One region of the Mesorhizobium sp. M2E.F.Ca.ET.209.01.1.1 genome, then DNA from elsewhere that is predicted to be linked to it. Evidence: predicted binding sites of a transcription regulator. Region 1 holds the regulator's gene; each other region holds the start of a gene.

What was found. Region 1 encodes LexA, which represses DNA repair genes until DNA is damaged. Its sites were predicted from a motif close to TGTTCNNNNTGTGTTCNG; they were not measured.
Region 2: a site for LexA is predicted at 1,759-1,776, ahead of EN852_RS22570 (DNA recombination protein RmuC). Genes of this name have one in related genera too.
Region 3: a site for LexA is predicted at 2,045-2,062, ahead of recA (recombinase RecA). Genes of this name have one in related genera too.

What each region holds. Positions count from the first base shown of each region.
Region 1 covers NZ_SADP02000034.1:11,927-16,101, forward strand. The annotation lists gene EN852_RS33245 (alpha/beta hydrolase) at 1-51, opposite strand, end outside; gene kynU (kynureninase) at 111-1,358, opposite strand; gene lexA (transcriptional repressor LexA) at 1,812-2,546, shown strand; gene EN852_RS33260 (ComEC/Rec2 family competence protein) at 2,571-4,175, opposite strand, start outside.
Region 2 covers NZ_SADP02000013.1:35,717-39,891, reverse strand. The annotation lists gene EN852_RS22585 (N-acetyltransferase) at 1-186, opposite strand, end outside; gene fmt (methionyl-tRNA formyltransferase) at 183-1,118, opposite strand; gene def (peptide deformylase) at 1,175-1,705, opposite strand; gene EN852_RS22570 (DNA recombination protein RmuC) at 1,809-3,062, shown strand; gene EN852_RS22565 (GFA family protein) at 3,064-3,468, opposite strand; gene EN852_RS22560 (cation diffusion facilitator family transporter) at 3,504-4,175, opposite strand, start outside.
Region 3 covers NZ_SADP02000004.1:300,929-305,103, forward strand. The annotation lists gene alaS (alanine--tRNA ligase) at 1-555, opposite strand, end outside; gene recA (recombinase RecA) at 890-1,987, opposite strand; gene EN852_RS10560 (carbohydrate kinase family protein) at 2,270-3,208, shown strand; gene EN852_RS10565 (pseudouridine-5'-phosphate glycosidase) at 3,248-4,165, shown strand.

The DNA.
Region 1 (4,175 bases):
CGCGCCGTTGGCGTAGGCGTCATCCCAGTCGACAATGCGGTGTCCCAGCACCGTCCCCTCCCGCGATCAGATCGATTTCGAGTTGTCTTTGTTCGGCATGCCATTCGAAGTCACGTGACGGCCTCCTTGACCGCATAGCGGGCCTCTTGCCAGGCGCCGGTGCGCAGGATGTCTTCCAGCACCTCGACGGCGTCCCAGACGTCCCGGTAGCCGACATAGAGCGGCGTGAAGCCGAAACGGACTGTCGACGGCGCTCGGAAATCGCCGATCACGCCGCGCTCGATCAAGGCGCGCATCACCTGGTAGCCATGCGGATGGGCGAACGACACCTGGCTGCCGCGTTCGGCGCCGTCGCGCGGGCCTTCCAGCTCGAGACCCAACGCGCCGCATCTAGCTTCGACAAGGCGGATGAACAGATCCGTCAGCGCGACGCTCTTCTCGCGCACGGCCGTCAGGTCGACTTCGTCCCAAAGATCCAGCGCGCCTTTCAGCGCCCGCATCGACAGCACCGGCTGCGTTCCGCACAGGAACCGCCGGATGCCTGAGCCGGCGGCATAACCCTGTTCGAACGCGAACGGCCTGGCATGCCCCCACCAGCCGCTCAGCGGCTGGCTAATGTCGCCATGGTGGCGGGTCGCGGCATAGATGAAGGCCGGCGCGCCCGGCCCGCCATTGAGATATTTGTAGGTGCAGCCGATCGCGAAATCGGCATTCGAGCCGTCGAGATCGACCGGCAGGGCGCCGGCCGTGTGGCAGAGGTCCCAGACGATCAGCGCACCGGCGTCATGGGCCTTGCGGGTCAGGGCGGCCATGTCGCGCAGCCGGCCGGACTTGTAGTTGACGTGGTTGACCAGGATGACGGCAACATCGTCGTCGATCAGGTCCTCGATCGTCGGGGCATCGACGCCTTCGAGCCGCAGCACCGTGCCGGGCCGCGTCGAGGCCACCCCTTCCGCCATATAGAGGTCGGTCGGGAAGCTGTCGCCCTCGGCAACGATCACCGGGCGCTCGGGCCGCATCGCGAGCGCCGCATGCAGGACCTTGTAGATGTTGATCGAGGTTGTGTCGCACACCACCGTCTGGCCAGGCGCGGCGCCGATCAGACGCCCGAGCCGGTCGCCCAGCTGGACAGGCATGTCGAACCAGCCGGCGGTGTTCCATGCGCGGATGAGATCCCGCGCCCATTCCTGCTTCGCTGACTTCTCGATCTCGCTGAAGACGTTGATTGAAGCAGCGCCGAGCGAATTGCCGTCGAGGTAAATCACCCCTTCCGGCAGAACGAAGCGATCGCGCAGGGCGCGCAGCGGGTCCGCGGCATCCATTGCCTCGACCTCGGCAAGATCGGGAATTCCCCTCATTGTGCTACCGCCTCCGCTTCGAACCGTGCCGCTACATCCTCAGGCGACCGAGGAGTTGTCTCATCACCGTCAGCGGCACGGCAAGAACCTTCTGTCCTGTGTTAGCTGGTCCATAGACGGCAAAGGCTGAGGGCCGGAATCGTCGCCAAGGTTGGCATTTTGGGTTCGTTTCGTTCACGGTACGGTGCATGCATGAATGAGCCGACGCGAAACCCTCGGTGCCTCAGCGACGGTGTCGCCTCTCAATTTCAGCTTAAGGAGAATTGCAAAATCGAGCGGAATCAATGACACAGCCCAGCCGCCGGCGGCCGGGCACCGTCGGATGCAACATTCTTTCGGCAGCCTTAAGAAATTCATTAAACTTTAAACGGTTGCGGAACACAACTGGAACAGATAGTGTTTGTTCTGGGTTTGTTTTTCTGATTCTGGTTTCGGAACCCATGGGGGCCGCCAATGCTGACGCGCAAACAACATGAACTCCTGATGTTCATCCATGAACGCCTGAAGGAGAGCGGGATTCCTCCATCCTTCGACGAGATGAAGGAAGCGCTGGACCTGGCCTCGAAGTCCGGCATCCACCGGCTGATCACGGCGCTGGAAGAACGCGGCTTCATTCGCCGGCTGCCAAACCGGGCGCGCGCGTTGGAGGTCTTGCGGCTGCCCGACTCGATCGCGCCCGGCCTGAATGCCGCAAGGAAATTTTCGCCAAGCGTCATCCAGGGCGGCCAGGGCAATCTAAGCCGCCAGGTCAAGCCGGCAGCGCCTTCGCGTACGCCGACGCCGAGCAATGACGACGACGCCGTTTCGGCCGTGTCCATTCCGGTGATGGGCCGAATCGCCGCCGGTGTTCCGATCGACGCCATCCAGCACCAGACGCATTCGATCTCGGTGCCGCCGGACATGATCATGGGCGGCGAGCATTATGCGCTGGAGGTCAAGGGCGACTCGATGATCGAGGCCGGGATCTTCGACGGCGACACCGTCATCATCCGTAACGCCAGCACGGCGAGCCCGGGTGAGATCGTTGTGGCGCTGGTCGACGATGAGGAAGCGACGCTCAAGCGCTTCCGCCGCAAGGGCGCCTCGATCGCGCTGGAGGCTGCCAACCCGGCCTACGAGACCCGGATCTTCGGACCGGATCGGGTCAAGGTGCAGGGCAAGCTCGTCGGGCTGATCAGGCGCTACTGATCCGGCTGCGAGGGCTTGGCCCTCTCAGGGCTTTTCATAAGGCGGCAGCCCCCTCGCCTCGCGCGAGTATTTGCGCTGCTCGTGCCAGGGCCGATATGGCTTTTCGACGGCATATTGGATGGCTGGGCGGGCCGTTGCCGATTGTGGATCGAAGAAGACGGCGGCGCTGCCGTCACGCGCCAGCTGGCGCTTGGTGACGACAAGCACACGCGGATCCCAGCAGGGATTGTAGGCCGTCGCATCGTTGATGACGATGAGGTCGGCAAAGCCGCAGGCAGGCCGGGCGCTGTCGCGGTTTTCGGCAAGCGCGACGATCGCGCCGGAAGGGTGCCGGCCGATGCAGAGGTCACCGGTGCAATAGAAGGGCGATCCTGGTGGCAGGTCGACAGGATCGGCGATGTCGAGAGCGTCTTTGGCAAACGTCTCCGGCGGCACGATTTCCTCGGCTTTCAGCGCCCGCTTCCAATTGTCGGTGGTGAACTCGTTGGAGCGTTCGCGGTTGACGGCAAGTTCGCCGCCGCCGATCGGCATCGCCACCAGATGCGCATCCTCCGAGATCAGCACATCCGGCGTGCGCACATGCGGGATCGCCAGCAGCGCGGCGAGGGCGAAGGGAACAGCGGCGAGCCTTAGCCAGGTGGTGGCCATGGTCGCGATGACCAGCGCGATTGTCGCCAGCAGCACCGACTGGATCGAGATCAATCCCACGGCATCGACCGGCGAGCGCTCGGAAATCCATGCCGAAATGGCAATCATCGCTGTCAGTCCCTTGCCCATCACATAGAGGAAGGGACCGTCGAAGCCGAACGGCATGGCGAGCGCGCTCAACACGGCGAACGGCATGACGATCAGCGAAACGATCGGCATCACCGCGAGGTTGGCCAGCAGGCTGAGCGGCGACACGCGTTGGAAATGCCAGATCGCAAACAGCAATGTCGCGCTGCCCGCAATGAGCGAGGTTACAGCGGCGCCACCCACGCCAACCGCCAGTTTTCGCGACAGGTATCCGAGGAACGAATGCTTTGCCAGCGGCGCGGTCGCTTTGCCGGCGCGATAGTCGGCAAAGCCGGCATAGGCCCCGACCAAGGCAGCGGTGGCGGCGAAGGACATCTGGAAGCTCGGGCCGACCACTTCATGTGGCGACACAAGGATGACGGCAATCGCCGAGATCGCCAGGTTGCGCATCGTCAGCGCCGCGCGGTCAAAGAGCACCGCGATCAGCATCACGGCGAGCATGATGAAGCTCCGTTCGGCCGCCACCACGATGCCGGAGATGACGAGGTAAGCGGCAATCGAGGCAAGCGCGATCGCAGCGGCGTATTTCTTCACCGGGCGGCGCGACGAGAAATCCGGAAACAGCGCGAAAGCGCCGCGCAGCAGGAACATGATCGTGCCGGCCACCAGCGCCATGTGCAGACCGGAGATCGAGATAATGTGGTAGATGCCGGTGCGTCGCATCGACTCGTTGATCGCTTCCGGAATGCCGGCGCGCACGCCGACGATCAGCGCCGCCGCGATCTCGCCTTCGGACCCGCCGATGCTGCTCCGGATGTGGTCGGCGATCCCTTCGCGCGCGTTTTCTATGGCCGATGCAATGCTTGCGCCCAACAGCACCCCCGTTGGCGCAGA
Region 2 (4,175 bases), on a different contig from region 1:
GGAAAACAGGATGTGGCCGACGACCTGGCCGTCTTCCTCCGCAACCAGCTCGACGACGGCATCGCCGCCGGTGACCAGGGCGTCGACCAGCCCGGCTTCCGCCTGCTGGCCAAAGGCATGCTCTTCGACGAGGCGGATCGCCTCGCGATCCCGCGGCGTCGCCGCGCGTATCGACATCATGCTCATGTCAGTTTCGTTCCTTTTTCGATCTTGGCTCCGCGCAAGAACTCCTGCGCGGCGGCAGGCTTTCCGCCCGCCCGTTGAACTTCGACCAGCCTGACCGCGCCCGACCCGCAGGCGACCGTCAGCCGGTCATCGAGAATTCCTCCCGACTCGCCGACGCCATCCGAGAGCGTCGAGCGAAGCAGTTTCAGCCGCTCCGTGCGGCCGCCAATTTCGACCTCGCACCACGCGCCCGGGAAGGGCGAGAGGCCGCGAATGTGATTGTGGACTTCGCCAGAAGGCCGCGTCCAGTCTACGCGTGTCTCCGATTTATCGATCTTTCGGGCGTAGGTCACCCCTTCCGTCGCCTGCGGGGTAAATGTCAGACAATTTATCCCCAACTGCGCGAGCGCCTCGACCATCAGCGAAGCGCCCTGAACCATCAGGCGGTCATGCAATTCGCCGGCCGTCATATCGGGTGCGATGGCGACTTTTTCAACCATTGCCACCGGCCCGGTATCCAGACCCTCTTCCATCTTCATGACCATCATGCCGGTTTCGGCATCGCCGGCCATGATGGCACGCTGGATGGGAGCAGCACCACGCCAGCGTGGCAAAAGCGAGGCATGGCCGTTGAGGCAACCCAGCCTCGGCGCGTCCAGAATGGCTTTCGGCAGCAGCAACCCATAGGCGACGACGACGGCGACATCGGCCTGCAGGGCAGCGAAAGCCGCCTGCTCCGCCACACCCTTCAGCGATGTCGGCGTGCGCACTTCGAGCCCCAGCCGCTCGGCCTCGCGCTGCACCGGCGAGGGCGTCAATTCCAGCCCGCGCCGGCCGGCGGCGCGCGGCGGCTGCGTGTAGACGGCCGCGATCTCGTGGCCGGCTTCGGCGATGGCGCGTAATGTCGGCACGGAAAAATCCGGCGTGCCCATGAAGATGACGCGAAGCGGCATGAGGTCTGCGATCCCGTTTGCGGTAGGCTCAGGTGCTCGCGCGGCCGAAACGGCCCTTAGCCCACCATCTTGCCCGGCGCCTTGTCCTTGGCGAGCTTCTTGAACTTGCGCACCACCATGTCGCGCTTCAGCTTGGAGATGTGGTCGATGAAGAGCACACCGTTGAGGTGGTCGATCTCGTGCTGCAGGCAGGTGGCCATCAGGCCCTCCGCCTGCATCTCCTGCAACTTGCCGTCGCGGTCGAGATATTTCACCCGCACGGAAGCCGGGCGCTCGACCTCGGCATAATAGTCGGGGATCGACAGGCAGCCTTCCTCATAGACCGAGCGGTGGTCGGAGCTCTCGAGCACTTCCGGATTGACGAAGACATGCGGCTGAGGCTCCTCGCCTTCCTTGGCAAGGTCGATGACCAGAAGCCGACGCGGCTCACCGACCTGGATCGCCGCGAGGCCTATGCCCGGCGCGTCATACATGGTCTCCAGCATGTCGTCGGCGAGCTTGCGCAAATCGGCGTCGACGCGCTCCACCGGCTTGGAAACCTGGCGCAGGACGGGATCGGGAAGGATGATGAGCGGCTTGATCGACATGGCGTCTCACCTAAGACTTCGCTTTCGAGGCGTCAACGGGGGCAGCTTTTCCCTGTTCACGTTTTGATCTGTGCCGGCGATGCGAATCGGTTATGCTGCGCCCATGAACGACATGACCTCCATCCTTTCGCAACCGGTCGCGCGGCTCGGCGCCACCACGATCACGCTCGGCCAGGCGGTTGGCATCGTCGCCGTCCTGTTCGTCGTGCTGTTCGCCGCGCTCGTCATCGCCCTGTGGCGCGCGGCCAAGGCGCGCGCGGTTGCCGCGGCGGAAGCGGCCGACCATGCCCGCGACGCCGAGGCGCGGATGGCCGACATCATGCAGGCGCAGGCCGAGATGCAGGGGCGCATGGGCGCGATCGCCGACGTGTTCGGCGCCAGGCAGGCGGAGCTCACGCAATCGCTCGGGCAGCGACTCGACGCCATGACCGGCCGCATCGGCCAGACCATGGCCGAGCAGACCAAGTCGACGCATGAAAGCCTGGCCAAGCTGCAGGAGCGGCTGGCGGTGATCGACACCGCGCAAGGCAACATCCAGTCCCTGGCCGGTCAGGTCGTGCAGCTGCAGGCGATCCTCTCCAACAAGCAGACGCGCGGCGCCTTCGGCCAGTCGCGGATGGAAGCGATCGTTGCCGACGGGCTGCCGCACGGCGCCTATGAATTCCAGGCCAGCCTCAGCAATGGCAGCCGGCCCGACTGCCTGGTGCGGATGCCGAACGGCGCGCCGATGCTCGCCATCGACGCGAAATTCCCACTGGAAGCCTGGAAGGCCATCCGCGCCGCCGAAGGCGCCGACATGCAGAAGGTGGCGGCGCAGGCTTTTCGGCGCGACATCGAGGTGCATATCCGCGATATCGCCGAAAAATACCTGATCCAGGGCGAGACGCAGGACACCGCCTTCATGTTCGTGCCCTCGGAATCGGTGTTCGCGGAAATCCACGAGAATTTCGAAGCGGTGGTGCAGAAGGCGCACCGCGCCCGCGTCGTCATCGTCTCGCCGTCGCTGCTGATGCTGTCGATCCAGGTGATCCAGGCGATCCTCAAGGACGCCCGGATGCGCGAGCAGGCGCATCTGATCCAGGGCGAGGTCATCCGGCTGATGGAGGATGTGGCCAGGGTCGACGAGCGGGTGCGCCGACTGCAGACGCATTTCGGCCAGGCGGCCAAGGACATCGACGACATTCTGGTCTCGACGTCGAAGGTCACCAAGCGCGGCCAGAAGATCGAGGCGCTGGAGTTCGCCGAGGGCGAAACCGAGACGCCGCGCGGCGGTCCCGCTAAGGCGGAAGCCGGCGCGCGGGTGGCCGATTCAAAGACGGGACAGCTCAGGCTGCGGGTCGTCGAGGGCGATGAGTAGCCTACTGCTCCTCGAGAGTCGTCATGCCTTCGAATTCCGGCAGCCAGTGCAACGCCGAGCGGTGCCAGACCTGTCTTCTCGGAACAAGGTCCTCCCGCTGGCGCGCTGTGCCGACCCTGATGCCATAGATTTTGGGTCCGTCGCCGACCGAGGTTGCATAGAGATGCGAGCCGCAATCGCCGCAGAAACCTTGCGCCCGTTTGGCGCCGCTCGATCCAGTCTTGATATAGACTTTCGGCGCGCCCCGAGTGACCCTGTAGTCGCTTTCCGGCGCCGGCACGGTGACGCGAAAAGCCGTCCCGGTCAGCTGCTGGCAGTCGGTGCAGTGGCAGATCGAGGTCTTTTCCGGATCGACCTCCGCCTCATAGGTGATCGCGCCGCAATGGCATCCGCCGTCGATCTTCATAGGCTGTGCTCCTCACAAACTTCGCCCCGTTCAACCTAACTCTCCTCCGAAGCCTCGGCCATGGCCTTGCGCCGTCGCTCCCATGTGCCAGTTGCCTGCGGCTTGACGAAGAGCCTCGATATTTGCGGCATCTCTTTCTTCAGCCTTGCCTCCAGGCGCTCGACGCAGGCTTCGATCTCGGGCGCGGTGAGATGATCCTCGAATTCGATGCTCAAGCCCGCGACGATTTCCTCCGGACCGACGTGGACGCTCAATATGCCGTTGGCCCGCTGGACGGCCGGGTCGTCCTGTACGATCGCCAGCACCTTCTTCTGCACTTCGGGTGAAGCGGGCTCGCCCAGCAGCAGGCCCTTGCTCTCGCGCGCCAGGAAGATCGCCGTGGCGCCGAGGATGATGGCGATGCCGATCGAGCCGACACCGTCCAGCTCGGGCATTTCCAGAAGTTGCGCGGAGAGGATGCCGGCGAAGGCGACGATGAGGCCGAGCAATGCGGCGCTGTCCTCGAACAGCACCGTGTAGACGCTCGGATCCTTGCTCGACTGCACCGCCTGCAACCAGCCCTGCCTGCCCTTCTGCTGGCGGAACTCCCTCAGCGCCACCAGCCATGAGCTGCCCTCGAACAGGAAGGACAGCCCGAGCACGATGTAATTGACCCTGGCGTTGACGACAGGTTCGGGCGCCATGATGTGGATGATGCCCTCATAGAA
Region 3 (4,175 bases), on a different contig from region 1:
GCCCCAGATATGCTCGCCGCGGTCGATGAAGATTTCCGAGCACGGACCGCACGGGCCGGTGTCGCCCATCGCCCAGAAATTGTCCGAGGTCGCGATGCGGATGATGCGGTCGTCGGACAATCCGGCGATCTTCTTCCAGTAGCCCGCCGCCTCGTCGTCGGTGTGATAGACGGTGACCAGCAGCTTGTCCTTCTTCAGGCCGAAACCCTTGGTGATCAGGTTCCAGGCAAGCTCGATCGCGCGCTCCTTGAAATAGTCGCCGAACGAGAAATTGCCGAGCATCTCGAAGAAGGTGAGGTGGCGCGCGGTATAGCCGACATTGTCGAGGTCGTTGTGCTTGCCGCCGGCGCGCACGCTCTTCTGCGCGGTAGACGCCCGCGAATAGGGACGCTTCTCCAGGCCGGTGAAGACGTTCTTGAACTGCACCATGCCGGCGTTGGTGAACATCAGCGTCGGATCGTTGCGCGGCACCAGCGGGCTGGAGGCGACGATCTCGTGGCCCTCCTTGCGGAAGTAGTCGAGGAATGTCGACCGGATGTCGTTCACGCCACTCATTGCACACTGCCTTTTTCGCAAGAACCGCCGGCCAGGCCGGCGGCAATGGGCTTTGGTATTTCAGAAGATAGATGGGCCTTTTAGCGATAGCTCTTGAGCCTGTCCAGAAACACGGAGTTGGGCCAATCGGCAAGCGGGCAGCGGCTCAACACCACCCGCGAAATGCAAAACCGCCGGCGCGAAGGCCGGCGGTTCAGGTACGCAGTACTCAAGAACTCGATTACATAAGCACAAGCAAATAGACCAGGATTGTGGCCGAACTCCGGCTAAGCCGACGAATTGCTTGCGCTCAATCCCGAACAGGAAACCGCTGCGCGATCTTCCTAGGCCAGCCCTACATGGCGCCGGCTTCGTCCTCGAAACCGTCGTCCCCGCCTTCGGAGCCGCCATTCTCGAGGAATTTCTCGGCGATCAGCCCGGCATTCTGCCGAAGCGCCAGCTCGATCTCGCGCGCCGTGTCGGGATTGTCGCGCAGGAACAGCTTGGCGTTCTCGCGACCCTGGCCGAGACGCTGCGAATTATAGGAGAACCAGGCGCCCGACTTCTCGACCACGCCGGCCTTGACGCCGAGATCGACGAGCTCGCCGGTCTTCGACACGCCCTCGCCATACATGATGTCGAACTCGACCACCTTGAAGGGCGGGGCCAGCTTGTTCTTGACCACCTTGACGCGGGTCTGGTTGCCGACCACCTCGTCGCGGTCCTTGACCGAGCCGATGCGGCGGATGTCAAGGCGCACCGAGGCGTAGAATTTCAGCGCATTGCCGCCGGTCGTGGTCTCGGGCGAGCCGAACATGACGCCGATCTTCATGCGGATCTGGTTGATGAAGATGACCATGGTGTTGGAGCGCGAGATCGAGGCGGTCAGCTTGCGCAGCGCCTGGCTCATCAGGCGGGCCTGGAGACCGGGCAGCGCATCGCCCATTTCGCCCTCGATTTCAGCGCGCGGCGTCAGCGCCGCGACCGAATCGACCACCAGCACGTCAATGGCGCCCGAACGCACCAGCGTGTCGCAGATTTCCAGCGCCTGCTCACCGGTGTCGGGCTGCGAGATCAGCAGGTTTTCCAGGTCGACGCCGAGCTTGCGGGCATAGACCGGATCGAGCGCGTGCTCGGCATCGACGAAGGCGCAGATGCCGCCCTTCTTCTGCGCTTCCGCCACCGTGTGCAGCGCCAGCGTCGTCTTGCCCGAGCTTTCCGGCCCGTAGATCTCGATGATGCGGCCGCGCGGCAGGCCGCCCACGCCAAGCGCGATGTCGAGGCCGAGCGAGCCCGTCGGCACGGTTTCGATCTCGACCACCTGCTCGTTGGCGCCGAGCCGCATGATCGAGCCCTTGCCGAAAGCGCGCTCGATTTGCGACAGCGCCGCGTCCAGAGCCTTTGATTTGTCCACTGCCTTATCCTCTACAAGCCGCAAAGTATTCTGAGCCATGATACATCACCCCGTGGTCGTCAATGAAGGCCGGACAATCCGTGATCCTTACCGTTTTGTACCTTTTTTGTTCTCATTTGGCAAGGGGCAACAAATATCTGAAAAACAATCAATATCTGGATTTGTTCTATTTTTGTCTCACCAGGGCTAGTGCGGAGCACAACCACTGGTCCAGAAGAGATTTCGATATCCGGCCTTCCCGAATCGCGACCCCGATTGCAGGGTGACCCGGGGAAACCTAGTGTGCGCAGCCGCACGATCAATGAAAGTCACCGACCCGAAATGCCGACATCCCCAACTATCCTCGCGCTGGGCGGCGCCCATATCGACCGGCGCGGCCAGGTCTCGGGCACTTATGTGCCGGCAGCCTCCAACCCCGGCATCATGCGCGAGGACGTCGGCGGCGTGGTTTTCAACGCGCTGCGCAGCGTGCTCAAGCGCGGTGTGTCGGCCTCGCTGATTTCCGTGCGCGGCGGCGACGCGGCGGCGGACACGGTTGCCTCGGCGATCGACAACGCCGGGATAACGGACCTCTCGGTCGTGTTCCTCGACCGCACGACGCCGAGCTACACGGCGCTGATCGACGCCGAGGGCGAGCTGATCGTCGGGCTGGCCGACATGGCGCTCTATGATCTCGCCTTCCCTAAGCAGATAAGGCGTTCCAAGGTGCGCGAGGCAATCGCCGCGGCCGACGCGATCCTGTGCGACGCCAACCTGCCGACGGCGGCGCTGGAACGCCTGGTGGCGCTCGCCGGCGGCCGGCCGGTCTTCGCCATCGCCGTTTCACCGGCCAAGGTCGTTCGGCTGACGCCGCTGCTCGACCACCTGTCGCTGCTCTTCATGAACCGCCGCGAAGCCGCCGCGCTGGTCGGCGCCGAAATGTCCGGGAACGCGCTTGTCGACGCACTCAGGCAGACCGGCCTGAACGCCGGCGTGATCACGGCCGGCAGCGCCCCGGTGCTGGGCTTCGACGACAGCGGCATCTTCGAAATCGACCCGCCCGCGCCGCGGCGGGTCGCCGACGTCACCGGCGCCGGCGACGCGCTGACCGGCGCGGCCGTCGCTGCAATACTGCGCGGCCTGCCGCTGCGCGCCGCGCTGCGTGAGGGCGTCGCTGCGGCCATGCTCGCCATCGAGAGCCCGGAGGCCGTGCCATCCTTCACGAGCGCCAACTTCACGCAGGCGCTTGCCCTTGTGCCGGAGGCACGGAAGGTGGCATAGGGCCACCAACCATCCAGTTCCTCCTTGCCGGAGACAGCCATGACGCCCGAGACCGCCCGCCCCTTTATTGACATCCACCCGCCCGTGGCGGAGGCGCTTGCCGCCGGCCGGCCGGTGGTGGCGCTGGAAAGCACGATCATCACCCACGGCATGCCCTACCCCGACAATGGCGCGATGGCGGCCAAGGTCGAGCAGATCATCGCCGATGCCGGCGCGGTGCCGGCGACGATCGCCGTGGTCAACGGCCGCATCAAGATCGGCCTGTCCGACGGCGAACGCGAATCGCTCGCGATGACCGGCGACGCCATGAAGCTGTCGCGTGCCGATATCGGCTTTGCGGTGGCGCAAGGGCGCACCGGCGGCACCACGGTGGCCGCCACCATGATCGCCGCGCATATGGCCGGCATAAAAGTGTTCGCCACCGGGGGCATCGGCGGCGTCCACAAGGGCGCCGAGAAAAGCTTCGACATCTCGGCCGATCTCGACGAGCTGGCGCGCACGCCGGTCATCGTCGTCTCGGCCGGCGCCAAGGCGATCCTCGACATCGAAAAGACGCTGGAGGTGCTGGAGACGCGCGGCGTGCCGGTCATCGGCCATGGCAGCGAAACCATGCCCGCCTTCTGGTCGAGACAGTCGCCGTTCCGCGCGCCGCTAACGCTGCAGGCGCCTGAGGACATCGCGCATTTCTACCGGACGCGGCAGGCGCTGGGCCTCGGCGGCGGCATCCTTGTCGCCAATCCTGTGCCGCACAATGACGAGATCCCCGCCGACGAAATGGCCTTCTATATCGATGCCGCGCAGAAAGCCGCCGAAGCGCAGAGTGTCACCGGCAAGGCAGTGACGCCGTTCCTTCTGTCGAAGATCCTTGAGCTGACCGGCGGCCGCAGCCTCAAGACCAACATCGCGCTGGTCGAGAACAACGCGCGGCTGGCGGCGGCGATTGCGAAGGCGCTGTAGAGGCACGCGG